Regions from separate parts of the Cellulomonas endometrii genome, predicted to be linked through region 2. Evidence: predicted binding sites of a transcription regulator. Region 2 holds the regulator's gene; the other holds the start of a gene.

Region 1 (4,926 bases), on a different contig from region 2:
AGGACGCCGGGTTCACCTCCGTCGAGACGGGCAACGGCAACGCCGGCGGCAGCACCGCCACGACGATCTTCTACGGCACGCCGGAGCTGTCCGCCACGGCGCAGCAGGTCGCGACGACCCTCGGCATCGCGAACGTGGTCGAGTCGGCCGAGGTGGCCGACGACGGCGTCGTCGTCCTCCTGCTGCGCGACTTCGACAGCTGACCTCTTCCGCAGGTCGCGGGCCCGCGGCTACGCTCGGCCGCGTCGCGGTGACCGCCTGCCGGCCCGCCGGGGGGACCACGGCCACCGACGGCGCCCGATCACGTCGTCACCAGGAGTTCCGCATGTCGCAGGGCACCGTCAAGTGGTTCAACGCCGAGAAGGGCTACGGGTTCATCACCCCGTCCGACGGCGGTCAGGACCTGTTCGTCCACTTCAGCGCCATCCAGTCGAGCGGCTACCGGAGCCTCGAGGAGGGCCAGTCCGTCGAGTTCGAGCTCGGGCAGGGCACCAAGGGCCCGCAGGCGGAGCAGGTCCGCCCGCTGTAGAGCCGACCGGCGGACGCGCCGGGGGCTCAGCCCTCCAGCGCGTCCGCCGCGAGCACCACGCACGCCGCCGTCCACGCCAGGGGGGCCACCGCCGCGGGTGACCCGTCGGCGAGCACCTTCTCGGGCAGCGCGCCCATGCCCGTCCGGTGGGCGTCCAGCCAGCCGAGCCGTGCCTGCGCCTCCGCGGTGAGGCCGTTCTCCGCCGCGACCAGGGCGTAGAGCGACGTCTGCGGCGTCCAGGAGATGCCGTCCTGCTTCCAGCCGGCGCCCGGCGCGAGGCCGCCGGCGGGCCGCGCCATCGCCGCCGCGGACGCCTGCCAGCCCTCGACGGCGCCGTCGAGGGCGGTCGGCTGGAACGGCGGCAGCACGAACGCGCTCGCCGCGTCGGCGACGCCGCCGTCCGCGTACCGGCCGTACGCCGTGTCGTCGCCGAACGCGCGCTCCACCGCGGTCCGCGTCCGGGCGGCGGCTCGCTGGACCGCGGCCGCCTCCTCGTCATCGCCGAGCAGCGCCAGCACGTCGTCCGCGGCCTCCAGCCCGGCGAGCACCGGCGCGACGGTGCCGAGCGTCAGCTCGTCCTCCGGGACCTCCCAGTAGTCCGGGGACGCCGCCGGCAGGCCGTCGCCCGCCACCAGGGACGTCGCGTGGGCCGCGGACCGCTCGACCAGGGCGCGCAGGCGCTCGGCGGTCGCCTCCCGGTCCTCGGGCGCGGCCGCGGCCACCGTCTCGCCCGCCGCCCACAGCGCCCACCCGGTGCCGTCGGTCTGCGGGGCGCGGTCGTCCGGGACGCCGGTGCCGTCGGGCAGGTAGCGGGCCTCGAACGACCCGTCGTCGGCCTGGACCCGCGCCAGGAAGCCCAGGACCTCCAGCGCGTCCTCGACGTGCCCCGTGCGGGCGAGCGCCACCGCCACGAACGACGCGTCCCGCGGCCAGACGTACCGCCAGTGCGGGGTCCACGCGGCCACCGCCGCACCGTCGTCGAGCACCAGCGTGCGCAGGTCGAGCAGCGCGTCGGTCACCAGGTCGGCGTACGGCCCGTCGGCGCCGGGGACCTCGCCCGACGCCAGCCACGCGCGCTGCTCGGCGGCGAGCGCGTCGTCCGCGGTGCTCGCGTCGTCGACGACCACCCGCGTGCCGGGGTGCAGCTCGGCGGTCTCGCCGGCGGGGACGGTCCGCGGGCCGTCGGGGGTGGCGACCACGCCCTCGGCGTACAGGTCGACGTGCGCCTCCCGCGGGCCGGACGCCCCGAAGGCCACGAGCCCCGCCGCGAGCGCGCCCAGCGCCACGACGGCGGCGACGCTGCGGGAGAGCATGCCGGGCAGGCTAGCCGTCCCCGCCGGGCCCCGTCCCGAGGGTCCGCGGCACGGGGTCGCGGGGCGTCCGCCGAGAGCGATGGGCCTTGCACTCACCCAGGCCGAGTGCTAACCATGGACTTAGCACTCTCGGGTCGAGAGTGACAGAATGAGTACACAGGCCGACCGGTGAGGTCCGCCGCCCCGACGGGACATGACCGTGGGGCGCGGCAGGGCCGTCCGTCGCGGGCGCCGTCCGGCCGAACCACGAGCCACAGTGAAGGATCGATAGCCCCATGGCCAAGATCATTGCCTTCAACGAGGAGGCCCGCCGCGGCATCGAGCGGGGTCTCAACGTCCTCGCCGACACCGTCAAGGTCACCCTGGGCCCCAAGGGCCGCAACGTCGTGCTGGACAAGAAGTGGGGCGCCCCCACGATCACCAACGACGGCGTCTCCATCGCCAAGGAGATCGACCTCGAGGACCCGTTCGAGAAGATCGGCGCGGAGCTCGTCAAGGAGGTCGCCAAGAAGACCGACGACGTCGCGGGTGACGGCACCACCACCGCCACCGTGCTCGCCCAGGCGCTCGTGCGCGAGGGCCTGCGCAACGTCGCCGCCGGCGCCAACCCGATCGCCCTCAAGCGCGGCATCGAGAAGGCCGTCGAGGCCGTCACCGCCGCCCTGCTGGAGCAGGCGAAGGAGATCGAGACCAAGGAGCAGATCGCCGCCACCGCGTCGATCTCCGCCGGCGACACCGCGATCGGCGAGCTCATCGCCGAGGCGCTGGACAAGGTCGGCAAGGAGGGCGTCATCACGGTCGAGGAGTCCAACGCCCTCGGCCTGGAGCTCGAGCTCACGGAGGGCATGCGCTTCGACAAGGGCTTCCTGTCGGCGTACTTCGTGACCGACCCGGAGCGCCAGGAGGCCGTCCTCGAGGACGCCTACGTGCTGCTCGTCGAGTCGAAGATCTCGAACGTCAAGGACCTGCTGCCCCTGCTGGAGAAGGTCATCCAGTCCGGCAAGCCGCTGTTCATCGTCGCCGAGGACGTCGAGGGCGAGGCCCTGGCCACGCTCGTCGTCAACAAGATCCGCGGCACGTTCAAGTCCGTGTCCGTCAAGGCCCCGGGCTTCGGCGACCGCCGCAAGGCGATGCTGCAGGACATGGCCATCCTCACCGGTGGCCAGGTCGTCTCCGAGACCGTCGGCCTCAAGCTCGACACGGTCGGCCTCGAGGTCCTCGGCCAGGCGCGCAAGATCGTCGTCACGAAGGACGAGACCACGATCGTCGAGGGCTCCGGCGACGCCGAGCAGATCGCCGGCCGCGTGAACCAGATCCGTGCGGAGATCGAGAACTCCGACTCGGACTACGACCGCGAGAAGCTCCAGGAGCGCCTCGCGAAGCTGGCCGGCGGCGTGGCCGTCATCAAGGCCGGTGCCGCGACCGAGGTCGAGCTCAAGGAGCGCAAGCACCGCATCGAGGACGCCGTGCGCAACGCCAAGGCGGCCGTCGAGGAGGGCATCGTCGCCGGTGGTGGCGTCGCCCTCATCCAGGCCGGCGAGAAGGCCTTCGCGACCCTCGAGCTCGAGGGCGACGAGGCGACGGGTGCGCAGATCGTGCGCATCGCGATCGACGCGCCGCTCAAGCAGATCGCGGTGAACGCCGGCCTCGAGGGCGGCGTCGTGGCGGAGAAGGTCCGCAACCTCCCGGCCGGCTCCGGCCTGAACGCCGCGACCGGCGTGTACGAGGACCTGCTGGCCGCCGGCGTCAACGACCCGGTCAAGGTCACCCGCTCCGCGCTGCAGAACGCGGCGTCGATCGCGGCGCTGTTCCTCACCACCGAGGCGGTCGTCGCCGACAAGCCCGAGAAGGCCGGCGCGCCGGCTCCGGGTGGCGACGGCGGCATGGGCGGCATGGACTTCTGATCCACGCCTCCCGCTGATCGGCGGGGCGCCTGACGCCCCGCACCTGCACGGCCGACGGGCCGGTCACCCCGCAGGGGGTGGCCGGCCCGTCCGCATGTCCGCCCGCGCCGCGCCGCGCCGCGCCCCGCTGCGCCGCGCCGCACCGCGCCCCGCTGCGCCGCGCCGCGCCCCGCCGCGCCCCGCCGTGCCGCGCCGAGACTGCAGAAGGCGGGCGCTTCGAGGCCTGTGAACCCCCGCTTCCTGCAGTCTCGGCGACGACGAGCGTGCGGGGAGGACGTGCGGGGGAGGGCGTGCAGGGGGAGGGGCAGTGGCGGGGGCGGTCGCGGGCCGGGACGCGCAGGCCCGAGGCGCGCAGCCGGCGGATGAGCTCGCCGGCGGACACCGGCTCCGCGCCGAGGGCCACGAGCTCGGCGTGCCGCTCGTCGGGCACGTCGTAGTGGTCGAGGTCGAACGCGCGGCGGGGGAGCCCGGCGCGTTCGGCGAACGCGTGCAGCTCGGCGATCGAGGTGTCGCTGACCAGGTGCGACCAGGAGCGGCCGTGCCGGGGCCAGAGCGGCGGGTCGAGGAGGATCGTCACGCGCCGGCGCCGGCGCCGGCACCCGCACCCGCGCCCGCACCCGCGCCGCGCCGCACGGGCTGCGGCGTCGGCACGGGACCACCCGCACTGCCCGGACCGCCCGGACCACTCGGGCCGCCGGGACCACCCGCACTGCCCGGGCCACCCGGGCCGCCGGGACCACCCGGGCCGCCGGGACCAGCCGCACCGCCGGGACCACCCGCACCAGCCGGGCCACCCGCGGCCGCGGCGTCGCCGGCGGGCCCCGCCGGCTCGTCCGCCTCGATCTGCGCGAGCACCTTCTCCAGCTTGTGCAGCTCCGCGGCGAGGTTCTGCCGGGCGGGCTCCTCCCAGGCGGCGCCGAGCGGGCTGACGAACAGGCTCGACCGCTTGAGCAGCTTCCGCACGATCCGTTCCCGGGCCCGCAGGTAGTCCTGCACCGGGATCTCGGCGTACTCCTCGCGGATGTCGTGCAGGTAGGACTTGTAGCGCTGCGGCTCGGCGGCCAGCATCGCGAGGTCGGCGTCGCACAGCACAGCGCAGTCGAAGTCCGTCGGGTCGGCGGCGTGCCGCACCAGGGCGATGACGAGCTGGTGCACGCGGTCGACGCTCCCGGCCGGGACG
Region 2 (4,926 bases):
CCCGGCTCGACATCCCCGGCCTGGCCCTCGTGGCGCTGACCACCACGGCGGTGATGGTGCCGTTCGTCACGACGACGGGCGGGGACGGGGACGACCCGGGCCGCTGGTGGTGGCTCGCCGTCGCGGCGGTGCTCGCGGTGGCGACGGTGCTGTGGGAGCGGCGGTACCAGCGGAGCACGGGCGCGGCGGTGCTCGACCCCCGGGTGTACGGGGAGCCGGCGTTCCGGAACGGCGCCCTGCTCGGGATGGCGTACTTCGCGGGGTTCACCGCCGTGTTCCTGGTGACGACCCTGTACCTGCAGCAGATCGCCGGGTTCACGCCGCTGCAGGCGGGCCTGGTGGGCATGCCGTTCGCGATCGCCTCGGCGGTCGCGGCGCAGCAGTCGGGGCGGCTGGTGGCGGAGCGCGGCCGCGGCCTGGTGGTGGTCGGCCTCGTCCTGGTGCTGGCGGGGCTGGTCGGCACGGACCTCATGATCCGGCTCGTCGACCCGCCGGCGGTGGCGTTCGCGGTCGCGGCCACGCAGATGGTCGCCGGCGCCGGCAGCGGCCTGGTCATCGCCCCGAACCAGACCCTGACGCTGGCGCGGGTGCCGCTGGACCGCGCGGGGGTGGCGGGGAGCATGCTCCAGGTCGGCCAGCGCGTGGGCAGCGCGCTGGGCGTCGCGGTGGCGCTGTCCACCTACTACTCGGCGCTCGCGTCGGGGGTCGAGGGGTCGGTGGCGGCCGGCCGCGCGCTGCTGATCACGGTGGCTCTCGTCGCCGTCGCGCTCGTCGTGGGCGTCGTCGACCTCGTCGCGCGGCGGCGGGACGCGGCGAGGGCTTCCGCGGCCGAGTAGAATTGGCACTCGGGACAGGTGAGTGCTACCCGGACGGCCGCTCAGGGCCGTGTCCGAGGCACCGGGTCGGGCCGTCGGGAGGTGCGATGAGCGAGGACCGCAGGCTGGACGTGCTGCGCGCGATCGTCGAGGACTACGTCGCCACCCGTGAGCCGGTGGGCTCGCGGGCGCTCGTCGAGCGGCACTCGCTCGGCGTCTCGCCGGCGACCATCCGCAACGACATGGCGGCGCTGGAGGAGTCCGGCTACATCGTGCAGCCGCACACCTCGGCCGGCCGGGTGCCGACCGACAAGGGCTACCGGCTCTTCGTCGACCGGCTCGCGACCGTCAAGCCGCTGTCCGCCCCGGAGCGCCGCGCCATCGAGACGTTCATGGAGGACGCCGCCGACCTGGACGACGTGGTCGACCGCGCCGTGCGGCTGCTCGCGCAGCTCACCCACCAGGTCGCGGTCGTGCAGTACCCGTCGCTGCGGCGCACGGCCCTGCGGCACGTGGAGCTCGTCCCGGTGGGGGACCGGCACCTGCTCGTCGTCATCATCACCGACCACGGGCGGGTCGAGCAGCGCACCCTCGAGCTGGCGGAGCCGCTGGACGCGATGGTCGTCGCCCGGCTGCGCGCCCAGCTGAACGTCATGGCCACCGGCCGTCGCCTGGCCGAGCTCGACCAGGTGCTCGCCGGCCTCGCGGACGCGTTCGCGCCGGGGGACGCCGCGCTGGTGCGCGGGGTCGTCGGCGTGGTGGAGGACACCCTCGCCCGGGAGAGCGAGGAGCGCGTCGTGCTCGCCGGCACCGCCAACCTGGTGCGCGGCGGCGGCGCCGACTTCGCCCGGAACGTCAGCCCGGTGCTGGAGGCGCTCGAGGAGCAGGTGGTCCTGCTGCGGCTGCTCACCGAGATGGCCGAGGACGAGGCCGCCGTGTCGGTCCGCATCGGCCGCGAGACCCAGCACGAGGGCCTCGTGGAGACCAGCTTCGTGACCACCGGCTACGGCGGCCCGGACGGGGGCGGCTCGTCCGTCGCCCGGATCGGGTCCGTCGGGCCGCTGCGCATGGACTACCCGGGCACCATCGCGACGGTCCGCGCCGTCGCCCGCTACCTGTCCCGGATCCTCGCCGGGTGACCCCCGACCGGCACCCAGCCCCCGCCCGGCCGCGCGCCGGTGCCACCGACCCGCGTCGACGTGTGCGACCGACCCGCAGGAAGAAGTGACGAGTGAGCGACTACTACGAGGTGCTGGGCGTCGACCGCGACGCCTCGCCCGAGCAGATCAAGAAGGCGTACCGCCGGCTGGCCCGGGAGCTGCACCCCGACGTGGCCGGGGCGGACGCGGCGTCCGAGGACCGGTTCAAGGACGTGTCCCGCGCCTACGACGTCCTGTCGAACCCGGAGAAGCGCCGGATGTACGACATGGGCGCCGACCCGTCGTCCCCCGGCGGCGGCATGGGCGGGGGCTTCGGCTTCCAGGACATCTTCGAGACGTTCTTCGGCGCCGCCGCGGGCGCGGGCGCGCAGCGGGGCCCGATCCCGCGCGCCCGCCGCGGCCAGGACGCCCTGGTGCGGCTCGACATCGACCTGGCGGAGGCGACCTTCGGCACGCACCGCGAGGTCCCGGTCGAGACCGCCGTCGTCTGCCCGACCTGCGACGGCAGCTGCTGCCGCCCGGGCACGTCGCCGCGCACCTGCGACGTCTGCGGCGGCCGCGGCACCGTCCAGCGGGTCGCCCGGTCGTTCCTCGGCCAGGTCATGACGTCCCAGCCGTGCGCCGCGTGCCACGGGTTCGGCACCGTCATCCCCGAGCCCTGCACCGAGTGCGCCGGCGAGGGCCGCGTCCGCTCCCGCCGCGTCCTGGAGGTCGACGTCCCCGCCGGCGTCGACACGGGCACCCGGATCAAGCTCACCGCGCAGGGCGAGGTCGGCCCCGCGGGCGGCCCCGCCGGCGACGTCTACCTGGAGGTCCGGGAGCGCAAGCACGACACGTTCCTGCGCGAGGGCGACGACCTGCACTGCACCCTGCACGTCCCCATGACCGCCGCCGCGCTGGGCACCGTGCTGACGCTCGACACGCTCGACGGCCCGCAGGAGGTCGACCTGCGCCCGGGCACCCAGCCCGCGCAGGTCGTCACGCTGCGCGGCCTCGGCGTGGGGCACCTGCACGCCGGCGGCCGCGGGGACCTGCACGTGCACGTCGACGTCCAGGTCCCGACCGCGCTCGACGACCAGCAGGCCGAGCTGCTCCGGCAGCTCGCCGGCCTGCGCGGCGAGGAGCGCCCCGAGGCCCGCCTGTCCGCGTCGAACGGCGGCGTGTTCGCGAAGCTGCGCGACAAGCTCTCCGGGCGCTGAGCGTGACCGCACCGGTCTTCCTGGCCGAGCCGGGCAGCCTCGGCGCGCTCGCGGCCGGCGGCACCTACCTGCTCTACGGCACCGAGGGTCGGCACGCCGGCGTCGTGCAGCGCCGGGCGCCGGGGGAGCGGGTCGACGTGGTCGACTGCGCCGGCACCCGGCTGGTCGGCGAGGTCGACACCGTCGGGCCGGAGGGCGTGCACCTGCGCGTCCGCGAGGTGGTGGTCGAGCCGGTCCCCGCCCCGCGGCTGGTGCTGGTCCAGGCGCTCGCGAAGGGTGACCGCGACGAGCTCGCGATCGAGGCGGCCACCGAGGTCGGCGCCGACGGCATCCTGCCGTGGCAGGCCGAGCGGTCGATCGTCGTGTGGCGGGGGGACCGGGCGGCGAAGAGCCGCGCGCGCTGGCTCGGCACCGTCCGGACCGCGGCCAAGCAGGCGCGGCGGGCGTACGTCCCCGACGTGGCTCTCGCGGCGGACGGGGGCGCGCTGGTCCGGCGGGCCCGCGAGGTGGTCGAGGCGGGCGGCGCGGTGCTCGTGCTGCACGAGGAGGCGACCGTCCCGCTCGCCGAGGCGGCGCTGCCCGCGCCCGGCACGGCGGCCGAGGTGCTCGTGGTCGTCGGCCCCGAGGGCGGGATCTCCGCGCGCGAGGTCGACGCCCTGGTCGAGGCGGGGGCGGTGACGGTGCGGCTTGGGCCCCACGTCCTACGGACCTCCACCGCGGGCCCCGTGGCGCTCGCGCTGCTGGCCGAGCGGCTGGGGCGCTGGGCCTGAGGTCCTGGGCCGTACGTCACCGGTGGTGAGCGGGGCGCGGTCCTAGCGTCGAGAGTGGCAGCGAAGGCGCTCTCACCAGGGACTCGATCAGTGGACACCGAGGTTCGCACCCGTACCCGTACCCGTACCCGTACCGTCGGATCGGCACCCCCCACGGGGGCGCCGGCCGCCGGAGCGCCCCCCGCAGGGGCACCCCCCGGCCGCCGGCGGCGTGGTCCGCTGCTCGGGGTCGCCGCGCTCGCCCTGGTGCTCGGGGGCTGCGCGTCGTCGTCGACCGCGGGCGGCGACACGGCGGCGGGCGCGGTGCACGGCGGTGAGGCCAGCCTCGCGCTGCCCGACCTCGGCGCCGTGACCGTGCTCGGCGGGGTGTCCGGGCGGCTGCTGCTCGGCATCGGGCTGCTGGTGTGCGTGCTCGGCCTGGCGTTCGGCGTCGTCAGCTACGTGCAGCTGCGCCGCCTGCCCGTGCACGCCGCGATGCGGGAGATCTCGGAGCTGATCTACTCCACCTGCCGGACCTACCTGACGCAGCAGGGCCGGTTCCTGCTGGTGCTGTGGGTGTTCATCGCCGCGGTGATCGTCGTCTACTACAAGGCGCTCGTCGGCTTCGGGTGGGGCCGGGTCGGGATGATCATCGGGTTCAGCCTGCTCGGCATGGCCGGCTCGTACGCCGTCGCCTGGTTCGGGATCCGGGTCAACACCTTCGCGAACTCCCGCACCGCGTTCGCCGCGCTCGACGGCCGGCCGCTGCCGGTGCACCGCATCCCGCTGAAGTCGGGCATGTCGATCGGCATGGTGCTGATCAGCCTCGAGCTGCTCATGATGCTGCTGATCCTGCTGCTGCTGCCTGCCGACGTCGCGGGCGCCTGCTTCATCGGCTTCGCCGTCGGGGAGTCCCTCGGCGCCTCGGCCCTGCGGATCGCGGGCGGCATCTTCACCAAGATCGCCGACATCGGCTCGGACCTCATGAAGATCGTGTTCAAGA

The links. Region 2 encodes HrcA, which represses chaperone genes, less so after heat shock. Its sites were predicted from a motif close to TTNGCACTCGNNNNNNNCGAGTGCNAA; they were not measured.
Region 1: a site for HrcA is predicted at 1,928-1,954, ahead of groL (chaperonin GroEL). Genes of this name have one in related genera too.

The regions. Positions count from the first base shown of each region.
Region 1 is NZ_CATKPC010000009.1:154,034-158,959, reverse strand. Features, by position in the region: gene QNH85_RS11775 (LytR C-terminal domain-containing protein) at 1-203, shown strand, start outside; gene QNH85_RS11770 (cold-shock protein) at 326-529, shown strand; gene QNH85_RS11765 (glycoside hydrolase family 15) at 556-1,842, opposite strand; gene groL (chaperonin GroEL) at 2,118-3,746, shown strand; partial or broken gene QNH85_RS11755 (DUF4031 domain-containing protein) at 4,063-4,323, opposite strand; gene QNH85_RS11750 (HD domain-containing protein) at 4,320-4,926, opposite strand, start outside.
Region 2 is NZ_CATKPC010000006.1:78,738-83,663, forward strand. Features, by position in the region: gene QNH85_RS08620 (MFS transporter) at 1-836, shown strand, start outside; gene hrcA (heat-inducible transcriptional repressor HrcA) at 923-1,954, shown strand; gene dnaJ (molecular chaperone DnaJ) at 2,047-3,174, shown strand; gene QNH85_RS08635 (16S rRNA (uracil(1498)-N(3))-methyltransferase) at 3,177-3,944, shown strand; gene QNH85_RS08640 (sodium-translocating pyrophosphatase) at 4,191-4,926, shown strand, end outside.